Methylovirgula sp. 4M-Z18: one gene and its partner. The protein of the gene in region 1 binds, or shares a complex with, the protein of each later gene. Links are inferred from orthologs where the notes say so. Each region holds a gene or a part of one and is shown on either strand. Other genes may lie near its edges.

Evidence for each region.
Region 2: the proteins of V9T28_RS10645 (region 1) and dnaN are in contact, whole or in part, in a solved structure (PDB 1OK7), measured with the Escherichia coli proteins. The link is inferred for Methylovirgula sp. 4M-Z18 from one-to-one orthologs.

Annotation. Positions count from the first base shown.
Region 1 is NZ_CP149574.1:2,290,138-2,296,355, forward strand. What follows is about bases 1,969-4,883. They hold V9T28_RS10645 (DNA polymerase IV), read left to right. Parts: upstream 1,969-2,731; coding sequence 2,732-4,036; downstream 4,037-4,883. Other genes in these bases: V9T28_RS10635 (response regulator), read right to left, coding at 1,969-2,299; V9T28_RS10640 (DUF3572 domain-containing protein), read left to right, coding at 2,423-2,731; V9T28_RS10650 (NAD(P)-dependent oxidoreductase), read left to right, coding at 4,067-4,883. In the rest of the region: V9T28_RS10625 (oxidoreductase), read left to right, coding at 1-637; V9T28_RS10630 (dihydrofolate reductase family protein), read left to right, coding at 1,065-1,622; more of V9T28_RS10635, read right to left, coding at 1,928-1,968; more of V9T28_RS10650, read left to right, coding at 4,884-4,969; V9T28_RS10655 (ArsR/SmtB family transcription factor), read right to left, coding at 4,973-5,302; V9T28_RS10660 (SRPBCC family protein), read right to left, coding at 5,304-5,750. UniProt on the Escherichia coli protein: Poorly processive, error-prone DNA polymerase involved in translesion repair and untargeted mutagenesis. Copies undamaged DNA at stalled replication forks, which arise in vivo from mismatched or misaligned primer ends.
Region 2 is NZ_CP149574.1:4,690,278-4,696,385, reverse strand. Bases 1,601-4,405 are described here. They hold dnaN (DNA polymerase III subunit beta), read right to left. Parts: upstream 3,660-4,405; coding sequence 2,541-3,659; downstream 1,601-2,540. Other genes in these bases: V9T28_RS21710 (transglycosylase domain-containing protein), read left to right, coding at 3,869-4,405; V9T28_RS21720 (GNAT family N-acetyltransferase), read right to left, coding at 2,043-2,531; V9T28_RS21725 (class I SAM-dependent methyltransferase), read left to right, coding at 1,601-1,971. In the rest of the region: V9T28_RS21730 (glycosyltransferase family 4 protein), read left to right, coding at 188-1,330; more of V9T28_RS21725, read left to right, coding at 1,327-1,600; more of V9T28_RS21710, read left to right, coding at 4,406-5,989; V9T28_RS21705 (DUF1345 domain-containing protein), read right to left, coding at 6,009-6,108. UniProt on the Escherichia coli protein: Confers DNA tethering and processivity to DNA polymerases and other proteins. Acts as a clamp, forming a ring around DNA (a reaction catalyzed by the clamp-loading complex) which diffuses in an ATP-independent manner freely and bidirectionally along dsDNA.

The DNA of each region.
Region 1 (6,218 bases):
GGAGGCGCGTTTTGGTGGCATCGATGTGCTCGTCAACAATGCAGGCTACGGATATATCGGCGCGATCGAGGAAGGCGAAGACGCCGACGTCCGCGCCATGTTCGAAACCAATATTTTCGGCACTTGGAACATGATCAGGGCCGCACTGCCCGGCATGCGCGAGCGCGGACACGGTCATATCGTCAATCTCAGTTCGGTCGGCGGGCTCACGACTTTCCCTGGTGTCGGCTTCTACCACATGTCGAAATTTGCGGTCGAAGCGCTCTCCGAGACGCTGGCCAAGGAGGTCGCGCCGTTTGGCATCGGCGTCACGGTGGTGGAACCTGGTGCATTTCGGACCGAGTTCCGGGGCCGCTCGATGAAACAGTCAGGCATTCGCTTGCCAGCCTACGCCGACACGACCGGCAAAGTCCGCGACAACCTGATCGCCGGGCACGGCAAACAACAGGGTAATCCCGAACTTGCCGCCAAAGCGATCGTCACCGCGCTTGAAGCCGATCAACCGCCGCTGCATTTGGCGCTGGGAGGCGATGCCGTCGATCTTATTCGGCAGAAAATTGCCGACCTGCAGCGCGACTTCGACAGGTGGGAGGATCTCAGCCGGAGCACGAGCTTTCGAGAAACCGATCCGTCTTGACCCGAGGGCCCAAGTCGCCTTGTTTCGCGCGACGCCGGACATCTAAGAATGCCAAAAGGCAAAATGGTGGCCGGCGGCAAATGGTGTTTCGAGGAGGCCACTCCATCCATTTGCCGCCAGCCAACCCTACGGACCCAGGAGATGCGGCGGACCTGAGCTTCTCCGCAGGGTGTTCGAAACGGAACCGGACGCTCGCATTGTGCGCAGCGAATTGCAACGGCTTTTTGCAGGTTTCTAGAACGTATTGCGAACTTTGTTAACGCGCCGTGCGAAATCGGATCTCATGTGTGATTCGCCTCACCTCAAGCGGCCAGACTCACCCTTCTCTATGCGGTCTGTCCCTCCGTTGAACCCCATTTGCCCCGCAATCATCTGATTGCATGACGCGATCTGTTGTTTGTTTTTGTCAGACCGAACGGAGGCTGCAATGGCCAGGATCATCTATTCCATGCTGACGTCTCTGGACGGCTATATCGCCGGGCCGGACGGTGCAATCGCCCTCCCCGTGCCGGAGGAAGCGTTGCACTGGCAATTCAACGACATGATGAAACGCACAGCCATCGCGCTCTGCGGCCGCAGGATGTACGAGACAATGCGCTTCTGGGATAGCCCCGAGCGCGAGACAGGCGTGACAGCGGTGGAAAGGGATTTCGCCCATGCCTGGCGCGAGACGCCGAAGATCGTATTCTCCACGACGCTGCGGGAGGTAGGACCAAATGCCCGGCTGGTGACCGGCGATGTGGTGAAAATGGTGGCGGATCTCAAAGCGGACATCTCCGGCGAGATCACCGTCGCCGGCGCCAACCTGGCCGCGCATCTCGCGCGATCCGGCCTCATCGACGAATACCGGCTCTACGTGCACCCGGTCCTCCTCGGCGGCGGCACGCCCTATTTCCAATCCGGACTGGCACTGACTTTGAAGCCGCTTGGAACAGAGAGTCTGACGCAAGGCGTCACGTTGCTGCGCTATGCGCCTGGCGGTTAAGCCGCGGCTGCATCGGGCCGCCGCTTGCGCGGAGAATCACCGCCGGGAAAATCCTCCCGAAAATCTCGTAGACAAGCGCGTCTCCTTGAGATAGAACAAAACATAAACGATGTTTGAAAAGATGAAAAAGGCGTCTCTTGCGGCGCGAGCCGGAGCGGTCTTGCGCGAGCCTGCACGGTCGAGAAGCCCTCTGGGCAAAAAAAAATTGAAATCAAACTAATAGAGCGTATTCGTATTATATATCAATGTTTTACCGCGCGCCTGCGCGCTTCCGGAGCGGTTCACCCCTGCCGGAGCGCAGCTCTTTACGCCTCGCCGATATAGTTGCGGACGGTTTCTAGGAACTTCACCACGGAGATCGGCTTCGACAGATAGGCCTCGCACCCGCCCTCGCGAATCTTCTCCTCGTCCCCCTTCATCGCGAAAGCGGTAATCGCGACGACTGGAATGCTGCGCAAATTGGCATCGGCCTTCAGCCAGCGCGTGACCTCGAGGCCGGAAACTTCGGGAAGCTGAATGTCCATGAGAATGAGGTCCGGCCGGTTGCTGCGCACGATATCGAGCACTTCGCGGCCGTCGCGGGTCTGGATCGTCTCGTATTTGTGCGCTTCGAGAAGATCGTTGAACAGCTTCATGTTCAGCTCATTGTCCTCGACGATCAGCACCTTTTTCGCCATCTCATCCATCCGCGCTTGCGCACCGCCGCCACTCGGCAGATTGCACCCTGCCCGAGAGGTATTAAGATCCTGCCAATTTTGGCAAGCGGCCAGGATAGCTTGGGGGCGCGATGAGGCTCAATGATGAAAAGCAAACAGGCCAGCAGTGAGAGCGCCCGCCGCGAGGCAGCCGAGAACCTAGCCATCGCGGCGCTGAGCTTTCTGGCGGGCGATCCCGAGCAGCTTGGGCGCTTTGCCACGCTCGCCGGGCTCGACCTGGCAAACCTGCGGCAGGTCGCGCGGCAGCCCGGTTTCCTGGCCGCCGTTCTCGACCATGTCACCGCCGACCAGGCCTTGGGCGAAGCCTGCGCCGCCGCATTGCACACCAGCCTCGCGGCGCTGGACCGGGCGCGGCAGGTTCTGGCCGGACCGGCCCACTGGGATTCGACATGAATGGGCGCGGCTGATCCCTCACATTTATTTCTATGCCGGGATTGCCTCACGGATTCGCGCGCGGCGAGCCTGACGCGCTGCCCCAATTGCGGTTCGCCGCGCCTGCTCTCCCACCCCGAACGCGACCAGCTCACCATCGCCCATATCGATTGCGACGCCTTTTACGCGACGATCGAGAAGCGGGACAACCCGGGCTTACGCGACAAGCCCGTGATCGTCGGCGGCGGCAAACGCGGGGTCGTGTCGACCTGCTGCTACATCGCCCGTACCTATGGCGTGCGCTCGGCCATGCCGATGTTCAAGGCGCTGCAGGCCTGCCCGCAGGCCATCGTCATTCCGCCCGACATGGCGAAATACGCCCGCGTCGGCCGCGAGGTGCGGCGCCTGATGCTGGACCTGACGCCGCTCGTGGAGCCGCTCTCCATCGACGAGGCTTTCCTCGACCTGTCTGGGACGGAAAAGCTGCACCATGGCAGTCCCGCCGTGACCCTGGCCCGGTTTGCCAAGCACGTCGAGGCGAATATCGGGATTTCGATTTCGATCGGCTTGAGCGACTGCAAGTTCCTCGCCAAGATCGCCAGCGACATCGATAAGCCACGCGGCTTTGCCGTGATCGGCCGCGCGGAGGCCCCCGGCTTTCTCGCGGCGCAGCCGGTCGGCCTCATTTGGGGTGTGGGGCGTGCCATGCAGGAGCGCCTGGGCAAGGACGGCATTCGCACGATCGCTGACCTACTTCCCTTCAATGAAACCGACTTGTTCCGCCGCTACGGCAGCGAAGGCGGCCGCCTCTACCGGCTCGCGCGCGGCATCGACAAGCGCCGCGTTTCGCCCGAACGCGAGACGAAAAGCGTCTCCGCCGAGACGACCTTCTTCGAAGACATTTCGGATGGGCAGGAACTGCGCCGCATCCTGTTCCAGCTCAGCGAACGCGTCGCCAAGCGCCTGCGCGCGCAAGGCTTCTCCGGGCGCACCGTGACGCTGAAACTGAAGACTGCCGATTTCAAGCTCCGCACCCGCGCACGCACCCTGCCCCACCCGACCCAACTTGCGGGGCGGATTTTCGAAGCCGGCGACGCGCTGCTCGCTTTGGAGACCGGCGCGACGCGCTTTCGGCTGATCGGGATCGGTCTGTCGGATCTCGGCGATCCGGCCTTGGCCGACCAAGGCGATCTGGTCGATACCAATGTTGCGCGCGAAAAGGCGACGGAAAGCGCCGTCAACAAATTGCGCGAAAAATTCGGCGATGGCGCGATCGTCAAAGGCATTGTTTTTCATGGGGCTGGCCCCAGAAAAAATGGTTCGTGACGCAATTCGAAAATGGAAAGAAACGCAGCAATGGCCCTTCCGGCTCCCATTGGTTTTGTCGGCCTCGGCTCGATGGGCGAACCGATGGCCCTCAACCTTGCAAAAGCGGGAACGCACCTGCTGGTCTGGAATCGGACGCCGGCGAAGAGCCGGATCTTGGCCGAGGCAGGCACGCAGATCGCGGCAACGAGCAATGATGTCTTCGCGCAATGCGAGATCGTCATCCTCATGCTGGCCACCGAAGCGGTGATCGACACGGTCCTTTGCCGTGGCACGCCGAAATTCGCGCAACTGGTCGCGGGGCGCACTTTGGTCAACATGGCGACGGTGCCACCCGACTATGCGAAGGCCCTCGGCGGCGACATCCGCGCTGCCGGCGGCGCCTATGTGGAGGCGCCGGTCTCCGGCTCGCGCAAACCGGCGGAGGCGGGCCAACTCGTGGCGATGCTCGCCGGCGAGGCCGATGAGATCGCAGCGATCCGGCCGCTGCTCGCGCCGATGTGCCGGGAAACCTTTGTCTGCGGCGCGGTGCCGGGCGCGCTGATGATGAAACTGGCGGTCAATCTGTTTCTTATCACCATGGTCACCGGGCTCGCCGAGGCGGCACATTTTGCGCAGCAACAGGGGCTTAACCTCGACCTCTTCATGTCGGTTCTGAACGCTGGACCGATGGCGAGCGATGTCTCGCGCGTCAAGCTCGCCAAGCTCGTCACGCGGGATTTCGCCCGGCAGGCCTCGATCGACGACGTGTTGAAGAATAATCGCTTTGTTGTCGAAGCGGCGCACCGCGCCGGGATCGCCTCGCCGCTGATCGATGCGTGCTACAGGCTCTATGGGAGAACGCAATCGCTCGGGTTTGGCGAGGAGGACATGGCCGCCGTCATCCGCGCCTTCGAAGACCTGACTGACGGTCAAACGCTGGGGCGGGACTAGGCTTCACATCTCCCGCCCGTCTTCGACGAAGGCTTGCAGCCGCATCAGCGCCTCCTCCCATTGCCGCGATACCTCGTCGAGATATTGGCGCGCGTCGGCAATAGTCTCAGTTTGCAACGCGAACCGGCTCTCCCGCCCCTCGCGGATCGAGCGCACGAGGCCGGCATTCTCCAGCACGCGCAGGTGTTTGGTCATCGCCTGCCGGGTCCGGTCGGTGCCTTCGGTCAGCCGGGTGATCGAGAGTGGCTCGCTCCGACTCAGCCTATTGATCACCGACAGGCGGACGGGATCGCCCAGCGCGGCAAACACATCGGCATGGTTGAGCGCGCCCATGTCAGGCCTCAAGGTATTTGGCGATGTTCTCCATCTGGATGGCCCAACCGCCCTCGTTCATGCGGAACGCCTCGGCGCGCCGGTCGGGGGGCAATTTGTCGAAACCCGATTCAACCACGCGCAGCAATGTGCCCCTGGCCGACTTTTCAAGGGTGAACTCGACCAACGTCGGCACTTCGGCGGAATAATCCTTGGCCGGGTCGACCGCGTAAGGATGCCAATGAAACGAGAAATGGGCCTCCGGCTCGATGGCGCGCACCTTCACCTCAAAGCGCAGGTGCTCGTAGCCGGGATAGGTGATGTTTCCGGACGTCGCCTGCCCGGCGACGAAGGGACCGTCGAGCCGCACCCGGAACCAGGCACCGAATTCTCTATAATCGGTCAAGGCGCGCCAGACCCGGGATTGAGGCGCGGCAAGGTCGATTTGCGTTTCGATCGAATTGGACATAAGCAACCTCCTGGTTGCGCGTCTCTATAGGCTGGACATATGATATACGCAACCAAAAAGTTGCGTTTCGAAGTATCGCGCCTCCCCCCCGCGGAGTTGTGGCGGACATTCGCCCTAGGCGGCATCATTGATGATAAAGAGCGTCGAGACCTCATGCGACCAAAATCCACACCAGGTTGACACAAAATACAATCAATAAGACAATGCCATTGCTTCGGAATGCGCAAGCCCCCTCCCTGTCCGCCTATGTTCCGGGGCCATTACTTAAGCCCTTTTCTTTAGGGAGGCATCAGCGTCCCTCATAACCCTTTTTTCGCTCGGCGACGATGCCACCAATGGGTTTGATGTCAGCATTGAGCGCCTGAGCACGCAGAAAAGTTTGACACCCCGCGCATCTGTGATAGTGTTAACATTGTGGTCAGTTTGTGTCTACTGTCGAAGCCGCCTTCTTCAAAAATGCGGAAGCAG
Region 2 (6,108 bases), 2.4 Mb from region 1 along the record:
AATCTGTGCCGCCCTTGGACCGCGAGCGTCCCGCTCGCCGGGAAAGGGAAGCTGATTTTAGAGAGATGGGCGTCAACGTTGATCCAGGCCTTTAGCACGGCGATTGCGCGCCATTTGCGGGCGGGACGCCCGCGGTCCCAGGCAGCGCATTGACCGCGCCGCTCCCCTCGGCTTATGTGACGACCGCATGACCGACCGCCGCAAACTCCTCTTTCTCGTCAGCGAAGACTGGTTTTTCATTTCGCATTTTCTTGTCACCGCGCAAGCCGCAATCCATGCCGGCTTCGATGTGAGGGTGGCGCTGCGTGTGAAGGACGAGGCGCGCGTCAAAACCATTGAAGACGCAGGCGTCAAGCTCATTCGCATCAACCATGTGCGCGGTTTCGGCTCACCACTCGCCATGCTCGGCGATATCGGCAATTACGCCCGCGTCATTCGCGGCGTGGCACCGGACGTGCTGCATCTCGTGTCCCTGCGCATTGTGCTGTTCGGCGCAGTGGCCGGCATTCTCGCGGGGGCGCGCAAGCGGCTGCACGCGGTGACGGGCCTTGGTGTGATGGGCGCGAGCACCAGCGCGAAAGCGAAGATCGCGCGCCGGGTCATCGGCTTTTTGCTGCGCTACCCGCTCAACGGCCGGAACGTGCGCCTCGTGTTCGAAAATGCCGACGATCCGATCAGCCTGGGGCTCAACCCCAACGATCCGCGCCATGTGACCGTCGGCGGTGCCGGCGTCGATCCGGATGCCTGGGCGGTTGCGCCCTTGCCGCCGGGGCGGCCGCTCAAGCTCGCGCTGGTCGCGCGTATGGTGGAATCGAAAGGCGTGATCGAGGCGGTCGAGGCGGTCCAAGCCGCGCGGCGGCAGGGCGCCGACGTGACGCTCGATCTTTATGGCGATCCCGATCCGGAAAATCCGCGCAGCATTACCGAAGCGACCTTGCGGCAATGGTCGCAACATGACGGCATCGCGTGGCATGGCCGCACGTTGGATATTGCCCGGGTCTGGCGCGACCATCACATCGCACTGGTGCCGTCGCGCGGCGGCGAGGGGCTGCCGCGTTCGCTGCTGGAGGCTGCGGCGTCGGGACGCGCCATTCTCACGACCTCCACGCCGGGCTGCGATACATATGTGCGCGACGGCATCGAGGGATTGATCGTACCGCCAGCCGATGTGCCGGCGCTGACAAAGGCCATTTTGCGCTTTTGCGCCGATCCGACGCTGGTCACCGCCTGCGCGCAGGCGGCGCGGGCGCGCTTGAATGACGGCTTCACCACGGCGGCGGTGACGGCGAAGTTCGTCGCCGTCTATCAAGAGCTCGCGCGCAGCCGATGATCGCAGACGCCCGCGACTTCATTCTCACCCACACGCGCCCATTGTGTATGCCGCACGCGCCCGAGATCACGTTGCATCTTGCGGACGAGGCGACCGAACTGTGGCTGAAGACCGAAGAAGAACTCGGCGAAATGGGTCTGCCACCGCCGTTTTGGGCCTTCGCTTGGGCAGGCGGCCAGGCGTTGGCGCGCTACATTCTCGATTCGCCGCAAGTGGTTGCCGGCAAGCGCGTGCTCGATTTTGCCTCGGGCTCAGGCCTTGTCGGCATTGCTTGTGCGCTCAGCGGCGCGGCGAAAGTCGAGGCGAGCGAGATCGATTCCTTCGCGCTCGCTGCCATTCCGCTCAATGCGGAACTGAATGGCGTGACGCTTTTTCCACGCACCGGCGACATCATCGGCGAAAGCGGCGATTGGGATGTGGTGCTCGCGGGCGATGTATCCTACGAGCGGGACATGGCGAAGCGCGTGACGGATTGGCTGTTCGCCTTGCGGGCGCAAGGCAAGACCGTTCTGATCGGCGATCCGGGCCGCGCCTATCTCGATCGCGAACGGCTCACTGCCGTCGCCGAATATCAGGTGCCGGTGACGCGGGCGCTCGAAGACAGCGAAATCAAGCGCTCGTGTGTTTGGCAGTTTAAGTGAACGTGGGCGGCGAGTTCAGGCCGATGCTGCGGGCCTTCATCGACTTTGCCCGCGCCGAGCACCTGGCCGCTTTATCGACGCGCGCTCGCCGCTAAGCCTCGCAGCGCGGCGCCAGTGAGCTTGCACCCAGCCCAATCGTCCTTCATCTCGGCGCCGAGCTGTTTGTAAAAATCGATCGCCGGCGTGTTCCATGTCAGCACCGACCAATCGAGACGCACAAGGTCTTCGGCGACGCAGCGCGCGGCGAGATGCGCGAGCAGGGCACGGCCAAGGCCGAGGCCGCGGTGCGATTGCCCGACATAGAGATCTTCGAGATAGATGCCGTGCTGCCCGCCGAAGGTCGTGTAATTGTAATACCAGATCGCGATCCCCGCAGGTGCGCCGTTCCATTCGGCAAGATCGCAAAACACCTTCGGCTGCAGGCAGAACAACGCGTCAGCGAGCTTTTCTTCGCTCACCGTGAACGTGTCCAGGAGCTTCTCGTATTCCGCCAAATCATGCAGGAAACGCCAGATGTGCGGCGCGTCCGCGCGCGCCGCGGGGCGAATGTGCAGCGACATGAAAGCGCTTTACACGCGCATCGGCATGAGCACGTAAAGGGCCGCTGCGCCGTCGCGGTCCTGCACCAGGGTCGGCGAACCCGCATCGGCGAGCTTCAAAAGCGCCGTATCGCTATCAAGCTGCGCCGCAATGTCGAGCAGGTAGCGCGCGTTGAAGCCGATATCGATCGGCGCGGCGTCGTAATCGACTTCCAATTCTTCCGTCGCCGAACCGCTGTCCGGATTGGTGACGGACAAGGTCAGGCGGCCATCGGCGAGCGAGAGTTTCACCGCGCGGCCGCGCTCCGAGGAGATGGTGGACACACGGTCGACCGCCTGCGCGAATGTGTCGCGCTCGACGACCAAGCGCTTATCGTTGTTGGCCGGAATGACGCGGCCGTAATCCGGGAACGTGCCGTCGATCAGCTTGGAGGTCAGCACGACGCCGGCGAAGGTGAACCGCGCCTTGGTGGTGGACATTTCCACCGTGATGTCGTCGCCGCTGCTTTCGATCAATTTCAGCACTTCGGCCACGCATTTGCGCGGAATGATCACGCCGGCCATGCCGACCGAACCGGCTGGGGCCGGAATTTCCACGCGCGCCAGGCGGTGGCCGTCGGTCGCGACCGCGCGCAACATGGCGTGGCCGCCGACATCCGTCGTATGCATGTAAATGCCGTTGAGGTAATAACGCGTCTCTTCGGTGGAAATGGCGAACTGGGTCTTTTCGATCAGCTTTTTCAGATCGCCCGCCGCCAGGACGAATTTGTGGCTGAGGTCATCCGCCGACAGGTCGGGAAAATCGCTTTCGGGCAGGCTTTGCAATTGGAAGCGCGAGCGGCCCGAACGGAGGGTCAATTGGCCGGATTCGCCGGTCGTCTCCAACGAAACCTGCGCGCCGTCCGGCAATTTGCGCACGATGTCATAGAGCACATGAGCCGGCAAAGTGGTGCCGCCGGGCTGGGTCACATCGGCGCCGAGGGTTTCGGTCACTTCCAGATCGAGGTCGGTGGCCTTGAGCGTCAGCGACTGACCCTTGGCCTGCAACAGCACGTTGGACAGGATCGGGATCGTGTTGCGCCGCTCGACGACGCGGTGGACATGGCCGAGCGATTTGAGCAGGGCCGCGCGTTCGAGGGTCACGAGCATAGGCAAATCCAATTCAACTCAAGGAGATAGATACTTGGGGGCGGAGACTTTTGCCTGTCTTGCGCAAAATCGCAAGAGGAAGCATGTGGATCGGCAGGCATCTGCCGCAATTTCCCCAATTTTTGGGTGCTCAACCCTTTACGGCCCCTTAATGGGCCGTGGCCTAAAATAAGTGCTATTATTTTGGGCAGAATTTGTAACGGGCGGGCATGTTTGATTTTCTGAAGGATGGCGTCTCGGCGGACGACCGGATCGCCGGCGCGCCCAAGCGCAAACGCAGCCCCGACGACGATCCGCCAAAACGGCCGAAAAAGCCGAAAAAAACGGTGCGGATGGCCCGGACGAAGCGCTCGCTCGCCCGGCGGCTGGCCTATTGGTGCGTCGTGCTCGGCGTCTGGGGCATCATCGGCCTCGCCGGGCTCATCACCTATTATGCCGGCCAATTGCCGCCCATCGACCAGCTCGAAGTGCCCAAGCGCCCGCCCAATATCGCCATCGTGGCGGAGGACGGCAGCCTGCTCGCCAATCGCGGCGATACGGGCGGCGCCGCGATCCATATCGCCGATTTGCCGCCCTATCTGCCCAAAGCCTTCGTCGCGATCGAAGACCGGCGCTTTTACCACCATTTCGGTATCGACCCGCTCGGCATCGCCCGAGCCGTTCTCTCGGACGTCATCCTGCGCCGCCACGTGCAAGGGGGCTCGACCCTGACCCAGCAGCTCGCCAAGAACCTGTTCCTGACCCAGGAGCGCACCTTGTCGCGCAAGATCCAGGAGGCGATCCTCGCCGTCTGGTTGGAGCATAAATACACCAAGGATCAGATCCTCGAGCTCTATCTCAACCGTGTCTATTTCGGTTCCGGCGCTTACGGCGTCGAGGCGGCGGCGGAGAAATATTACGGCAAGCATGCGAGCCAGGTGACACTCTCGGAAGCCGCCGTGCTCGCCGGCCTGATGAAATCGCCCTCGAAACTCGCCCCCAACCACAACCAGGATGCGGCCAATGCGCGCGCCAGGGACGTGATCTATGCCATGGAAAAAGAGGGCTTCATCACCGACGCCATGGCGAAGCTTGCCACCGCCCATCCGGCGCAGGTGGCGAAGGAAAACAATTCTTCCTCGATGAATTATGTCGCCGATTACGTGATGGACGTGCTCGACGACACGGTTGGCGCGATCGACCAGGACATCGTCGTCACCACGACGATCGATCCGAATTTGCAGAATGTCGGTGAAAAGGCGCTGACCGACGTGCTCGACAAGAAGGGCGGCAAATTCAACGTGAGCCAAGGGGCGCTCGTCGCCATGAATCCGAGCGGCGCGATCAAGACGATGATCGGCGGGCGCAATTATGCCGACAGCCAATTCAACCGCGCCGTTTCGGCCAAGCGTCAGCCCGGCTCCTCCTTCAAGCCGTTCGTCTATCTGGCCGCGATCGAGCGCGGCCTGACGCCGGATACGGTGCGCGAGGATGCGCCGCTGAACGTGAAGGGCTGGCAGCCGGAAAATTACACCAAACGCTATGCCGGTCCTGTCACGCTCACCCGGGCGCTGTCGCAATCACTCAACACGGTGGCCGTGCGGCTCGGGCTCGAAGTCGGCGCCAAGGCGATCGCGGCGACGGCGCACAAGCTCGGCATCACCTCCGACCTCGACCTCAATGCGTCGCTCGCGCTGGGCACGTCGGAGGTCTCGCCGCTCGAAATGGTGACGGCCTATGCACCTTTCGCCAATGGCGGCATTGCGGTGCAGCCGCATATCATCCGACAAGTTCGCACGGCGGGCGGTCAGGTTCTCTATACGCGCAAAGGCTCGAGCTTCGGCCGCGTGATCGACCAGGACGCGCTGTCCATGATGAACCGCATGCTGACCGAGACGCTGATTTCCGGCACGGCGCGCGGCGCGCAATTGCCGGGCTGGCAGGCCGCCGGCAAGACCGGCACGAGCCAGGATTACCGCGATGCGTGGTTCATCGGCTATACGAGCCACATGATCACCGGCGTCTGGCTCGGCAACGACGATTCCTCGCCGACCGAGCGCACCTCCGGCGGTTCCTTGCCGGTCGAGATCTGGAGCCGCTACATGCGCGCGGCGCATCAGGGCGTGCCCGTGGCCAGCCTGCCCGGCGGCATCTGGCAAAGCCCGGCGCCGCCGCCCGAAGAGCAACCGGATGCGGTCGTCTCCGATATGCCGCAGCCCGATCAGGTGCCGGTCCGGCAGGCCGATGTGCCACCGGACCTCGTTCCGCCGGCGTCGATCCCGAATGCCGGCCGCGATCAACCGCCGCCGCGGCGGGGGGGCGGCCTGTTTGAGCAATTGTTCAATCAGTGAGGGCGCGAGCCATCTCGCCTTATGATAGGAGCCCTGCCGCGATATTGATCGTCAAACCCAGAATCGCCATGTTGAAGAAGAAGGCGACGACACAGTGCACCAGCGCGACGCGGCGGATC